Regions from separate parts of the Cupriavidus sp. CP313 genome, predicted to be linked through region 2. Evidence: predicted binding sites of a transcription regulator. Region 2 holds the regulator's gene; each other region holds the start of a gene.
The links. Region 2 encodes sigma-54, which starts transcription at its own class of promoters, with help from an activator protein. Its sites were predicted from a motif close to TGGCANGNAANCTGCTTT; they were not measured.
Positions count from the first base shown of each region.

Region 1: prpB (methylisocitrate lyase) is a predicted target of sigma-54. The motif match lies at 1,980-1,997, and genes of this name have one in related genera.
Region 3: ACW4E8_RS27195 (GTP cyclohydrolase II) is a predicted target of sigma-54. The motif match lies at 2,505-2,522, and genes of this name have one in related genera.

Region 1 covers NZ_JBSVZB010000020.1:128,975-133,128, forward strand. The annotation lists gene prpC (bifunctional 2-methylcitrate synthase/citrate synthase) at 1-950, opposite strand, end outside; gene prpB (methylisocitrate lyase) at 1,038-1,946, opposite strand; gene prpR (propionate catabolism operon regulatory protein PrpR) at 2,228-4,154, shown strand, end outside.
Region 2 covers NZ_JBSVZB010000002.1:273,727-277,880, forward strand. The annotation lists gene lptC (LPS export ABC transporter periplasmic protein LptC) at 1-155, shown strand, start outside; gene lptA (lipopolysaccharide transport periplasmic protein LptA) at 262-912, shown strand; gene lptB (LPS export ABC transporter ATP-binding protein) at 970-1,770, shown strand; gene ACW4E8_RS03500 (RNA polymerase factor sigma-54) at 1,906-3,387, shown strand; gene hpf (ribosome hibernation-promoting factor, HPF/YfiA family) at 3,436-3,786, shown strand.
Region 3 covers NZ_JBSVZB010000023.1:66,960-71,113, reverse strand. The annotation lists gene ACW4E8_RS27205 (GntR family transcriptional regulator) at 1-664, shown strand, start outside; gene ACW4E8_RS27200 (acyltransferase family protein) at 1,201-2,301, shown strand; gene ACW4E8_RS27195 (GTP cyclohydrolase II) at 2,580-3,818, shown strand; gene ACW4E8_RS27190 (URC4/urg3 family protein) at 3,815-4,154, shown strand, end outside.

The DNA of each region.
Region 1 (4,154 bases), on a different contig from region 2:
AACATCTTCTTGATGTCTCCCATCACCGTTTCCAGGCGCTCGGCGATGTCGAACATCTTCATCGAGCCGGCGTCCTTCGACAGCTTCCGGGCCACGTCCTTGATCACCTGGTTGCGCGGGTCGCTGATGGTGTACACCGGGTGGCCGAAGCCGATCACGACTTCCTTGTTCTCGACGCGCCGGGTGATGTCGGCCTGCGCTTCATCCGGATTGTCGTAGCGCTTCTGGATCTCGAACGCCACCTCGTTGGCGCCGCCGTGCTTGGGGCCGCGCAGCGCGCCGATCGCGCCGCAGATTGCCGAGTACATGTCCGAACCCGTGCCGGCGATCACGCGGCCGGCAAAGGTCGAGGCGTTGAATTCGTGCTCGGCGTACAGGTTGAGCGACGTGTTCATGGCGCGCTCCCACAGTGCCGACGGCTTCTCGCCGTGCAGCAGGTGCAGGAAGTGGCCGCCGATGGAGTCATCGTCGGTTTCGACCTCGATACGCTTGCCGTTGTGGCTGTAGTGATACCAGTACAGCAGCATAGAACCGAGGCTGGCCATCAGGCGGTCGGCGATATCGCGCGCGCCCGGGGTGTTGTGGTCTTCCTTCTCCGGCAGCACGGTGCCGAGCACCGACACGCCGGTGCGCATCACGTCCATCGGGTGGGCGCTGGCGGGCACCCATTCGAGCGCGGCCTTCACATTGGCGGGCAGGCCGCGCAGGCTCTTGAGCTTGGCCTTGTAGGCGGCCAGCTCGGATTTGGTCGGCAGCTTGCCGTGCACCAGCAGGTGGGCGATTTCCTCGAACTCGCAGGTCTCGGCGATGTCGAGGATGTCGTAGCCGCGGTAGTGCAGGTCGTTGCCGGTGCGGCCGACGGTGCACAGTGCGGTATTGCCGGCGGTCACGCCCGACAGGGCGACGGATTTCTTGGGCTTGGGAGTGACGAGCGGTTGCGCTTCGGACATCTGGGTCTCCTTTATGTGATGCCTGGTATTGCCTGTCTGTTGTCGTGCAAGCGGCCGGGACATAGCCCGGCCGCGCGTGAGTCTTGCTTACTTGCCCTTGCCTTGTGCGAAGAGCGCGTCAAGCTTCTGCTCGAAGTCATGGTAGCCGATGCTCTCGTAGAGCTCGGCGCGGGTCTGCATGGAATCGACCACGTTCTTCTGCGTGCCGTCGCGGCGGATGGCCGCGTAGACGTTCTCCGCCGCCTTGTTCATGGCGCGGAAGGCCGACAGTGGGTACAGCACCATCGACACGCCGGCGCCGCCGAGTTCCTCGGTGGTGAACAGCGGCGTGGCGCCGAACTCAGTGATATTGGCCAGCACCGGCACCTTCACCGCATCGACAAACTTGCGGTACATGGCCAGGTCGGTCATGGCTTCCGGGAAGATGGCGTCGGCGCCGGCTTCCACGCACGCCACGGCGCGCTCGATGGCCTTGTCCAGGCCTTCGACGGCGAGCGCGTCGGTGCGGGCCATGATGACGAAGTTCTCGTCGGTGCGGGCGTCGACGGCGGCCTTGATGCGGTCGACCATTTCACCCTGCGTGACGATTTCCTTGTTGGGACGGTGGCCGCAGCGCTTGGCGCCGACCTGGTCTTCGATATGCATGGCCGCCGCGCCGAACTTGATCAGCGACTTGGTGGTGCGGGCCACGTTGAAGGCCGAAGCGCCGAAGCCGGTGTCGACGTCCACCAGCAGCGGCGTGTCGCACACGTCGGTGATGCGGCGGATATCGGTCAGCACGTCGTCCAGGTTCGAGATGCCCAGGTCCGGCAGGCCCAGCGAGCCGGCCGCAACGCCGCCGCCCGACAGGTAGATGGCCCGGTAGCCGGCGCGCTTGGCCAGCAGGGCGTGGTTGGCATTGATGGTGCCGACTACCTGCAGCGGATGCTCGTCGGCAAGCGCCTGGCGGAAACGGGCGCCAGCGGAGCGCGCGAGGTCGGAAGCGGAGTAGGTCATGGCGTATGCGTTGGTGAACAGGACGGGCCCAATACTGCAAGGGGTGTGCCAAGCCCCTGTACGGGCACTCGGAAAATCCGCCAGCCCTTGTCAGCGCAGGGCTGGCGGGCATGGCGGCTGGCCTCGCTGCCTATTTCATGTCATCTTTTCAGCACAATTGAATTTCAAAATCACAAGTTTGGAATTCAAAGTTGAAATCCTGGGCTGCGTGGCGGACAATGTGCCAGCACTGTACGCCTGTTCGTCCCGGGTTTCACCACGCATTCTTTCCGCATTGCACCATGGCTCCTCCCGTTTCCACGCAAGCCCGTCCGCGCATCTGGGCCATCGGCATCAGCCGCCTGGCACGCGCCTTCGCCGACCTGATTCCGGCCTATGCCGACCGGGCCGAATTCCGCATCGTCGGCAAGGGTTTCGAGGCCGCCGCCAGCGCCGTGGCGCGCGAGGCGCGCGAGGGCCGGCTCGACGTGGTGGTGGCGGGCGGCTCCAATGGCGCCTACCTGCGCCAGCACGTGGATGTGCCGGTGGTGCTGGTCAAGGTCACGGGCTTTGACGTGATGAGCGCGCTGGCCACCGCGCGGCGCATCTCGCCGCGGGTGGCGCTGGTCACGCACGCGTCGACGTATGCCGAGGTGGACGAATTCGTGCGCGCGTTCTCGCTGTCGGTCCCGGCCTATACCTACCTGACCGAGGACGATGCCGTGGCGCGCGTGAAGGCGCTCAAGCAGGAGGGCATCCAGGTCGTGGTCGGCCCCGGCCTGGTGACCGACCTGGCCGACCGCTATGGCCTGACCGGCGTGTTCCTGTACTCCGGCAACTCGGTGCGCATGGCGCTGGAAGACGCGATCGAGGCTGCGCGCCTGCGCCGCATCGAGGCCACCCGGCGCGACTACGTCAACACCATCCTGGCGCACCTGAACGAGGGCGTGGCGGCGGTGGATGCCGAAGGGCGCATCCAGTCGTTCAACCCGGCGATGGAGCGCTTTCTCGGCACTTCCGTTGCTGCCGCGGTCGGGCGCAAGCTGCAGACGCTGGCGCCAAACCTGGCGCTCGAAGGCGTGATGCAGAGCGGCGACAAGGAACTGGAAGCGATCCACAAGCTCGGCGACAAGATGGTGGTGGTCAACCGCATCCCCATCATCAGCGAGGCCGGCACCACTGGCGCCGTGCTGACCATCCAGGACGCCAGCGCGATCCAGCGCGTGGACCGCAACCTGCGCTCGCGCGCCCGCACGCGGCCGGCCGGGGTGCGCTACAGCCTGGACGACCTGGCCGGTACCTCCGCGGCCATGACCGAGCTGCGCGAGCTGGCGCGGCGCTACGCGGCGGTGGATTCCACCGTGCTGATCGGCGGCGAGAGCGGCACCGGCAAGGAGGTGCTGGCGCAGGGCATGCACGACGCCAGCCCGCGCCGCGCCTTCCCGTTCGTGGCAGTCAATTGCGCGGCCTTCCCCGAGGCGCTGCTGGAGAGCGAACTGTTCGGCTATGAAGAGGGTGCCTTCACCGGCGCGCGCCGCGGCGGCAAGGCCGGCCTGTTCGAGTCGGCCCACAACGGCACGCTGTTCCTCGACGAGGTGGGCGACATGCCGTCCGCGCTGCAGACGCGCCTGCTGCGCGTGCTGCAGGAAAAGCAGGTGCTGCCGATCGGCGGGCTCGATGCCGTACCGGTCAACGTGCGCGTGATCGGCGCCACCCACCGCGACCTGGCCGCGATGGTGCGCGATGGTTCCTTCCGGCAGGACCTGTACTACCGCCTCAATATCCTGCGCATCGAGATGCCGCCGCTGCGCGACCGCTCCGAAGACCTGCAGGAGCTGGCCGAGCTGCTGTACCGGCGCGCCCAGGAGCGCCTGGGCATGGACCGGCCGCAGCGCCTGCCCGCCGCGGCCCGCGCGCGGCTGGCGCGCTACCGCTGGCCGGGCAATATCCGCGAGCTGGAAAACGTGACCGAACGGATCGCCGTGCTGGTGGCCGGGCGCCGGCCGGACAGCGACGCGCTCCAGCGCGAGCTGCAGGCAGCCGTGCCGGAGCTGTTTGGCGATGGCGTGCTGGCGCCGGCCGAGGCCGGCCCTGAGCCCGCCGCGCCGGCAACACGCCCGCGCCGTTCACTGGCCGGCGTGAAGCAATCCAGCGAAGTCGAGCATATCCGGCGCGTGCTGGCCGAGTGCGGCGGCGACCGCGCCGCGGCCTGCCATGTCCTTGGCATCA
Region 2 (4,154 bases):
AGACCGACAAGCCGGTCAAGCTTACGCGCGGCCCGTCGGTGATGACCGCCAACGGCCTGATCTTCAACAACGTCACGCGCGAAGTACAATTGCTCGGCAATGTACGCGGCACCATCATCACCGGGCCGTCCCCGGGCCGCGCGCCGGGGTCCTGATCCCGATCCCCGGCCCGGGGGCCGCGCACGCAGTGCCGGCATGCGCAGCCGGTCCGCACCAACCCGCACCAACGTACCCAGACGCCCTCAAGCAACCCCTGCCAACATGACTGCTTCCCTGACGACATCGTCCCGTCGACGCACCGCCCCGGCCCTGCTCGCCCTGGCCATGGCCTTCGGCCTGCTGGCCCAGCCCGCCCTGGCCGAGCGCGCGGACCGCGACAAGCCGATGGTGCTGGAGGCGGACAACGCCAGCTACGACGACGTCAAGCAGATCTATACGCTGACCGGCAACGTGGTGCTGACCAAGGGCACCATGATCCTGAAGTCAGACGCCGCCGAACTGCGCACCGACCCCGAGGGCTACCAGTTCGCGGTGGCCACCGCCAAGCCGGGCAAGCAGGCCTACATCCGGCAGAAGCGCGAAGGCGTCGACGAATACATCGACGGCTGGGGCGACCGCATCGAGTACGACGGCAAGCAAGAGTACTCCAAGCTGATCGGCAATGCCCGCATGGCGCGCCTGCAGGGCGCCAAGCAGGTCGACGAGATCCGCGGCGCGGTGCTGACCTACGACAGCCGCAAGGAGTTCTACACGGCCGCCGGCGGCGGTAGTGGCGACGCCACGGGCGCCAATCCGTCCGGCCGCGTGCGCGCGGTGCTGTCGCCGCGCCAGGACCAGAAGGCCGGCGCCACGGGCAACGGCGGCTCGCCGCTGGACCTGAAGCCGGCGCCCGCGCCTGCCAACAAACCCTGACGCCTGGCGCCGGCTTGCCTGCCCGCGCCAGAAACGCCTGAACGCCTGACTGTGCCTATGACCGATACCGCAACCATCGCCGACAAGCCTTCCGTCGAAGCCTCCGCCATCCTCCCCGGGGGCAGCACGCTGGTCGTGCGCCACCTGAAGAAGCGCTATGGCTCGCGCACGGTGGTCAAGGACGTCTCGCTCGACGTGAAGAGCGGCGAGGTGGTCGGCCTGCTCGGGCCCAACGGCGCGGGCAAGACCACGTCGTTCTACATGATCGTGGGCCTGGTGGCGCTGGACGAAGGCGATATCGTGCTCGACGGCGACCACATCAGCGGCCTGCCGATCCACGAGCGCGCGCGCATGGGGCTGTCGTACCTGCCGCAGGAAGCCTCGGTGTTCCGCAAGCTCAACGTCGAAGAAAACATCCGCGCGGTGCTGGAGCTTCAGGTGAACAACGGCAAGCCGCTGCCCAAGGCCGAGATCGAGCGCCGCCTGGATTCGCTGCTCGACGACCTGCAGATCGCGCACCTGCGCAACAACCCGGCGCTGTCGCTGTCGGGCGGCGAGCGCCGCCGCGTGGAAATCGCGCGCGCGCTGGCGTCGTCGCCGCGCTTCATCCTGCTGGACGAGCCCTTCGCCGGCGTGGACCCGATCGCCGTGGGCGAGATCCAGCGCATCGTCAGCTTCCTCAAGGCACGCAATATCGGCGTGCTGATCACCGACCACAACGTGCGCGAGACGCTCGGCATCTGCGACCACGCCTACATCATCAGCGAAGGCACGGTGCTGGCCGCGGGCCAGCCCGAGGAAATCATCGCCAATGACGCAGTGCGGCGCGTCTACCTGGGCGAGAACTTCCGCATGTGATGCAGCGGCCTGCCCTGGAGCGGCAGGCCTCTTCGCGGGCGCGCGTGGGCCCTCCCACAGCCAGCGGCGATCGGACCGCATAAGCGATAGCAATTTCCGTTCCAACAACGGATAGTTGCGCATAGAATAGGTCGCATGAAACCGTCGCTACAGCTCCGTCTTTCCCAGCATCTGGCCCTGACCCCGCAACTGCAGCAGTCAATCCGGCTGCTGCAGCTCTCTACGCTGGAACTGCAGCAAGAGGTCGAACAGGCGCTGACGGAAAACCCGCTGCTCGAGCGCGAGAACGACTGGATCGAAAGCCCGCTGCGCGTGGCGGCCGACGGCTCGGTCAACCTGCAGAGCGCACCGGCGCCCGCCCCGGCAGAGCCCCAGGGCAATGGCGAGGCCCGCGCCGACGGCGCGGGTGACGACGACAGCTATGGCGACAGCGGCAACGGCGACGACTATGGCAGCGGCGACTGGAGCCTGGACGACTTTGCCCGCCGCCCCCAGGGCGACGAGGACGAAAAAACGCCGATGCAGCTGCGCGAAGCCGAGCCCACGCTGCGCGAGTACCTGATGGAACAGCTCACGCCGCTGAAGGTCTCGGCGCGCGACAAGGGCCTGGCCATCTTCCTGATCGAATCGCTCGACGACGATGGCTACCTGAGCGCATCGCTTGAGGAGATCTGCACGGAGTTGCCGGAAGAACTCGAGTTCGAGATCGACGAAGTCCACGCGATCCTCACGCTGCTGCAGAGCTTCGACCCGCCCGGCGTGGGCGCGCGCAACGCCGCCGAGTGCCTGGCCCTGCAGTTGCGGCGCCTGACGCACCCGCAGCGCGAGCTGGCGCTGAACATCGTCACCAACCACCTGGAGTTGCTCGCAGTACGCGACTACACGCGGCTGAAGAAGGCGCTGCAGGTCGATGAAGTGGCGCTGAAGTCCGCACACGAACTGATCCGCTCGCTGGCGCCCTACCCCGGCCATGCATACAGCCGCCCGGAAGCCGACTTCGTGGTGCCGGACGTGTTCGTGCGCAAGGGTGGCGGCGGCTGGATCGCGCAGCTCAATCCGGATGTGATGCCGAGGCTGCGCATCAATGATATGTATGCACAAATCCTGCGTGGCGCGAAGGGTGAGTCCGGCACGGCCGGGCTGCAGCAGAAGCTGCAGGAGGCGCGCTGGCTGATCAAGAACATCCAGCAAAGGTTCGACACAATCCTGCGTGTCTCGCAGGCCATTGTCGAACGTCAAAAGAACTTTTTCAGTCACGGCGAAATCGCCATGCGCCCCTTGGTTTTGCGGGAGATTGCCGATACACTGGGTTTACACGAGTCAACCATCTCCCGGGTGACGACCAATAAATACATGGCAACGCCGATGGGTACTTTCGAACTGAAGTACTTCTTCGGCAGCCACGTGTCCACCGAAACCGGTGGCGCGGCTTCATCAACGGCCATCCGCGCCTTGATCAAGCAACTGATAGGAGCCGAAGACCCGAGGAATCCCCTTTCCGACAGTCGCATTGCCGAACTGCTGGGTGAGCAAGGCTTTGTTGTTGCGCGCCGCACTGTAGCCAAGTATCGCGAAGCCCTGAAGATCCCCGCAGTCAATCTCCGCAAGTCTTTGTAGCCGAGCCCACCGCCTGCCTGGTGAGGCTCTTTCAGAAGGAGAAGCGCTATGAACTTCAAGATCAGTGGACACCACCTGGACATCACGCCCCCTCTGCGTGAGTACGTGGAAACGAAGCTGGAGCGAATCGTCAGGCATTTCGATCAGGTCATTGGCGTTAGCGTGCTGCTCTCTGTCGACAACCACAAGGAAAAGGACCGGCGTCAGTACGCGGAAATCAATCTACATCTCAAGGGCAAGGACATCTTTGTCGAGGCGCATCACGAAGACCTATATGCAGCGATCGACGCACTCGTCGACAAGCTGGACCGTCAGGTGATCCGCTACAAGGATCGCGTGCAAGGCCACGACCGCGAAGCGGTCAAGTACCAGATGGCCGCAGCGCAAATGCAGCAATGACCGTGCCCGGCAGCCCCGCAGCGGGCTGCTGAATCAGGATTGAACAGGCAAGCCGCGCCACGAAGCGCGGCTTTTTTGCGCCCTCGCGTTCCGGGTTGCCGCCGGCATGCCGCGCCCGCACTGGCGGTGCGGCCCGGCTGTGGCGCCGGAGCCAACGCTTTTCACCCGAATGGGCAAGGGTGTTCGCAAGCGCTGCGCCAAGGTGTATGCTGCGCCATACAAAGAGAGGGAATCCTGGCCGCGCCCCGCATCGGTGCGCCGGCCCCCGGCCCGGAGGCACGATTGCATCACCATGTATCGTTCTGCACCGGCTTGCCCCGCTGCGCTGCACAATGCGGGGGTAGTCGCTGCTCTATAATGGGCCGGAC
Region 3 (4,154 bases), on a different contig from region 2:
CGGATCGCTGCTGCCCACCGAATTCGAGCTGTGCGGGCAGTACCAGGCCAGCCGCTACACCATCCGTGCGGTGCTGCAGGAGTTGCAGCAGCTGGGACTGGTGTCGCGGCGCAAGAACGTGGGCACGCGGGTGGAATCGGCCAGGCCGCGGCCGGTGTTCCGGCCGTCGCTGGCGTCGGTGGATGACCTGGTGCAGTTCGGTGCGGAGCACCTGCGCGTGGTGCAGTCGGTCGAGGAGGTCGCCGCGCCTGCCGCCGTCGCGGCGGAAATCGGCTGCGCGCCCGGTGCGCGTTGGCTGCGCATCTCCAGCCTGCGCATGGATGGCGGTAAGGACGGCACACCGATGGCGTGGACCGATGTCTACGTGGACCCTGCCTATGCGGAGATCGGCGACATGGTGCGGGAGTCGCCCGACACGCTGGTCAGCGCGCTGATCGAGTCACGCTATGACCGACAGATCGCCGAGATCTACCAGGATGTGCGCGCGGTTGCCGTCGGCGACCGGCGCGTCGCTGACGCGCTCAGGCTGGAGCCTGGCGCTGCCGCGCTGAAGATCGTGCGCCGCTATATGGATGCGGCGGGCGAGACGTTTGAAGTCTCGGTCACGGTGCATCCCGCAGACAGCTTTTCGGTATCGATGCGCTTGCAGCGCTCGGCCGGCTAATCAGGCCGCGGTTGCTGGGGCGCGGCCGGCAAATGCCGCCTACGGAGTGCGCGCCGCAGGTCGCGTGTCGCGCACCGTGGTCGGGGCGGGGTACACGTCGTCGCTGGACGTAATCGGCTGACGGGGCGGTGGCGGTGTTGCTGCGGTATCCCGCGGGACTCCCTCGCATCCCGCCAAGGCCGCGGCCAGAAGGGCGATGAGGGAGCACTCAGCTAAGCCGCAACGGAAGGCGTGACCGGTGCGGGGGAAGAGCGTGCGGTGTTGCATAAGCGGGCCCCAGGTGGCAATCCTGCCTCTAGCTTAGGCTACCGGCGCATAAGGGCCGGCGCGGGAGGCTGGTCAAATGTAGTGGCGACCTGGCGGGGGAGATCTTTAGAGGCGCTGCTAGTTAAGACATGAAGCCATGTGCGTGCAAACTCGCAACAAGCGGGGGCAGTGTGTAACGAATCCATAGGTAGTGGCGTATGCGCCATATTAGAGTCGGTGCAAGCAGGTAGAATCGCGCCTTCCGTGGCAATTGAAACATTCCTATAACAATGAGCCCCCGTCCGTCGCGCCTGCCGTGCATCGACGCCCTGAAAGCGGTCAGCGCCCAGTTGATCGTGCTCCATCACCTGGCCTTCTATGGCCCGATGTCCGATACCGCGTATCGGCTGGCCCCGGGGCTGGTGGACTGGCTGTACGACTACGCGCGAATCGCCGTGCAGGTCTTCCTGGTGGTCAGCGGTTTCCTCGCCGCGCGCAGCCTGGCGCCGCATGGCCGGCTGGAGATCAGCCAGCATCCGCTGCTGGTGCTGTGGCGGCGCTACCAGAAGCTGGTGCTGCCCTTTGCGGCGGCGCTGCTGCTCAGCATTGCCGGTGCCGCCCTGGCGCGCCAATGGATGGTGCACGACTCGATCCCCGCGCCGCCCGGCCTGCTGCAGTTCCTGGCGCACGTGACGCTGCTGCATAACGTGCTCGATGTCGATGCGCTCTCTGCCGGGGTCTGGTACGTCGCCATCGACCTGCAGCTGTTTGCGCTGCTGCTAGGCACGCTGTGGGCCGCGCGCGCCGTGGCGCGCGGGAAAGCGCCGGCGGGTGCCGGGGCCAGCATCGGCATCGTGGCACTGGTGGCGGTGGCGTCGCTGTTCTGGTTCAACCGCGATGCCGCGTGGGATATCTGGGCCGTGTACTTCTTCGGCGCCTATGGCATGGGGGCGCTGGCCTACTGGGCTTCCAACCCCGGCCGCCCGGTGTTGCCGCTGCTGGTCATCGGCGCGGTGGCGCTGGCGGCGCTGGCGGTGGATTTCCGGCTGCGCATCGCGGTGGCGCTCGCCACTGCGCTGCTGCTGGCGGTGGCGCGCCGCGGCGGCTGGCTGGAGCGCTGGCCGCGGGCGCGCGTGGTCGGCTTCTTCGGGCGCATTTCCTATTCGGTGTTCCTGGTTCACTTTCCGGTTTGCCTGCTGGTCAACGCGCTGGTGTCGAACCTGGCGCCGGGCCAGCCGGTGCTGAACGCGCTCGGCATGGTTGCCGCGTGGGCACTCAGCAATGTGGCCGGCGCGCTGTTCTATCGCTACATCGAAAGCGCCCAGCCGTTGGCGGCGCTGCGTGCGCTGCTGGGCAACGGCCGCGACCCGGCCAGCCGGCCGAGCGTGTAACGCTTGCAGGCACTGCCGCGCAGCGGTGGTGCGGCCTGCCCCGGGCGGCGGCGCACCAGCATGGCCGTGGGCCGCTTCCTGTTGGTGCGTGTGCACCCGCCATGTCACGCCGCCGGCACGCCATGCGTGCATGCCGCCCGCGCGGACTTGGGTTCGGTGCCATACACATTGCAGCAACACTCGCGTAAACGGGCATTGGGTGATGGCATGAAGGTTGCCTAGTATGGAATCGTAAACCTGACCATTTGGTCAGGATTCCATCGGGAACCGAGGGTGCCATGTCCGACCATATCGTCCTCACCTCGCACGCACGCCGCGACAAGCCGGCCGAGCCTATCCACTGGGGCGCCCCCACGGCGGCCGAGCGCGGGCCGGTCATCGCCAGCCTGGCGAATCCGGCGCAGCGCAATGTGATCGGCACTCACGCTGGCGCCTACGCCATCTACCGGGCCCTGGCGGTTGCCGCGGGCGCATTGCAGCGCGACCATCGCACCGACCTGACCGATACCGCGCCGGCGGAGGCCATCGGCCCGCATCCGCAGTGGGGCGACCCGGAGAAAATAGTTTCGCTGGATCCCTGGGGCCACCTGGTCTCCACCGTGTTTGCCGACCGCATCGCGGCCGGCGTGGATATCCGCCCGACCATTGCCGTCACCCGCGCGCATATCAACATGCCGGAGCTGCTTTCGGCCATCGCGGCCGGCCGGCTCAAGCCCGATGGCGACATCCTCCATGCCAATGGCGACGTGCGCGTGACCAAGGCGGCGGTCGACCCGGTCTGGTACCTGCCCGGGCTGGCGGCCCGTTTCGGCATCAAGGAAAGCGTGCTGCGCCGCAGCCTGTTCGAGCAGACCGGCGGCATGTTCCCGGAACTGGTGACGCGGCCGGACCTGAAGGTGTTCCTGCCGCCCATCGGCGGCATGACGCTGTACTTCTTCGGCGACGTCAGCCAGCTGGGCAAGCCCGAGACCCGTGTGGCGTGCCGCGTGCACGATGAATGCAACGGATCGGATGTGTTCGGGTCAGACATCTGTACCTGCCGGCCATATCTGGCACATGGCATCGAGGTGTGCATCGAGATGGCGCAGCAGGGCGGTGTCGGGCTGGTGGTCTACAACCGCAAGGAGGGCCGCGCGCTGGGCGAGGTGACCAAGTTCCTGGTCTACAACGCCCGCAAGCGGCAGGTGGGCGGCGACCGCGCCGAGACTTACTTTGCCCGCACCGAATGCGTGGCAGGCGTGCAGGACATGCGTTTCCAGGAGCTGATGCCGGATGTGTTCCACTGGCTGGGCATCCGCCGCATCGACCGCTGGGCGTCGATGAGCAACATGAAGCATGGCGCGCTGGTGGCGCAGGGCATCGAGGTGGTCGAGCAGGTGGCCATCCCCGAGGCCCTGATCCCCGCCGATGCCCGTGTCGAGATCGATGCCAAGGTGGCCGCCGGCTACTTTACGCACTACACGCCGCCGGATGCGAACGAACTGGCCCTGGCAAAGGGCAGGGGGTTGAACGAATGACGATGTTTCCCGAGGATGGCAAGCCCGGCATGGACCGCCAGGGCACAGGTAACGAGATGCGGCCGGGTGCCGGCTGGCTGAGCCCGGTGCCGGAAGGGCACCCCGCTTCGGCGCTGCTGTGTGCCGAGGCGGTGCGCACGCATTGCGCGGCGGTCACCGAACACGTGGCCAGCGGCGCGTCCGAACTTTTCACCTGGCATCCGGACCGCGTGCATGCCATTGCCGACTATGTCGCCAGCACCATCCGCCAGCGCTATCCGGACCTGCAGGTGCCGTACCACAGCCGCTGGCGCCATTTTGAAAGCGGCGGCGTCGACCAGCGCGCGGACCGCTGGC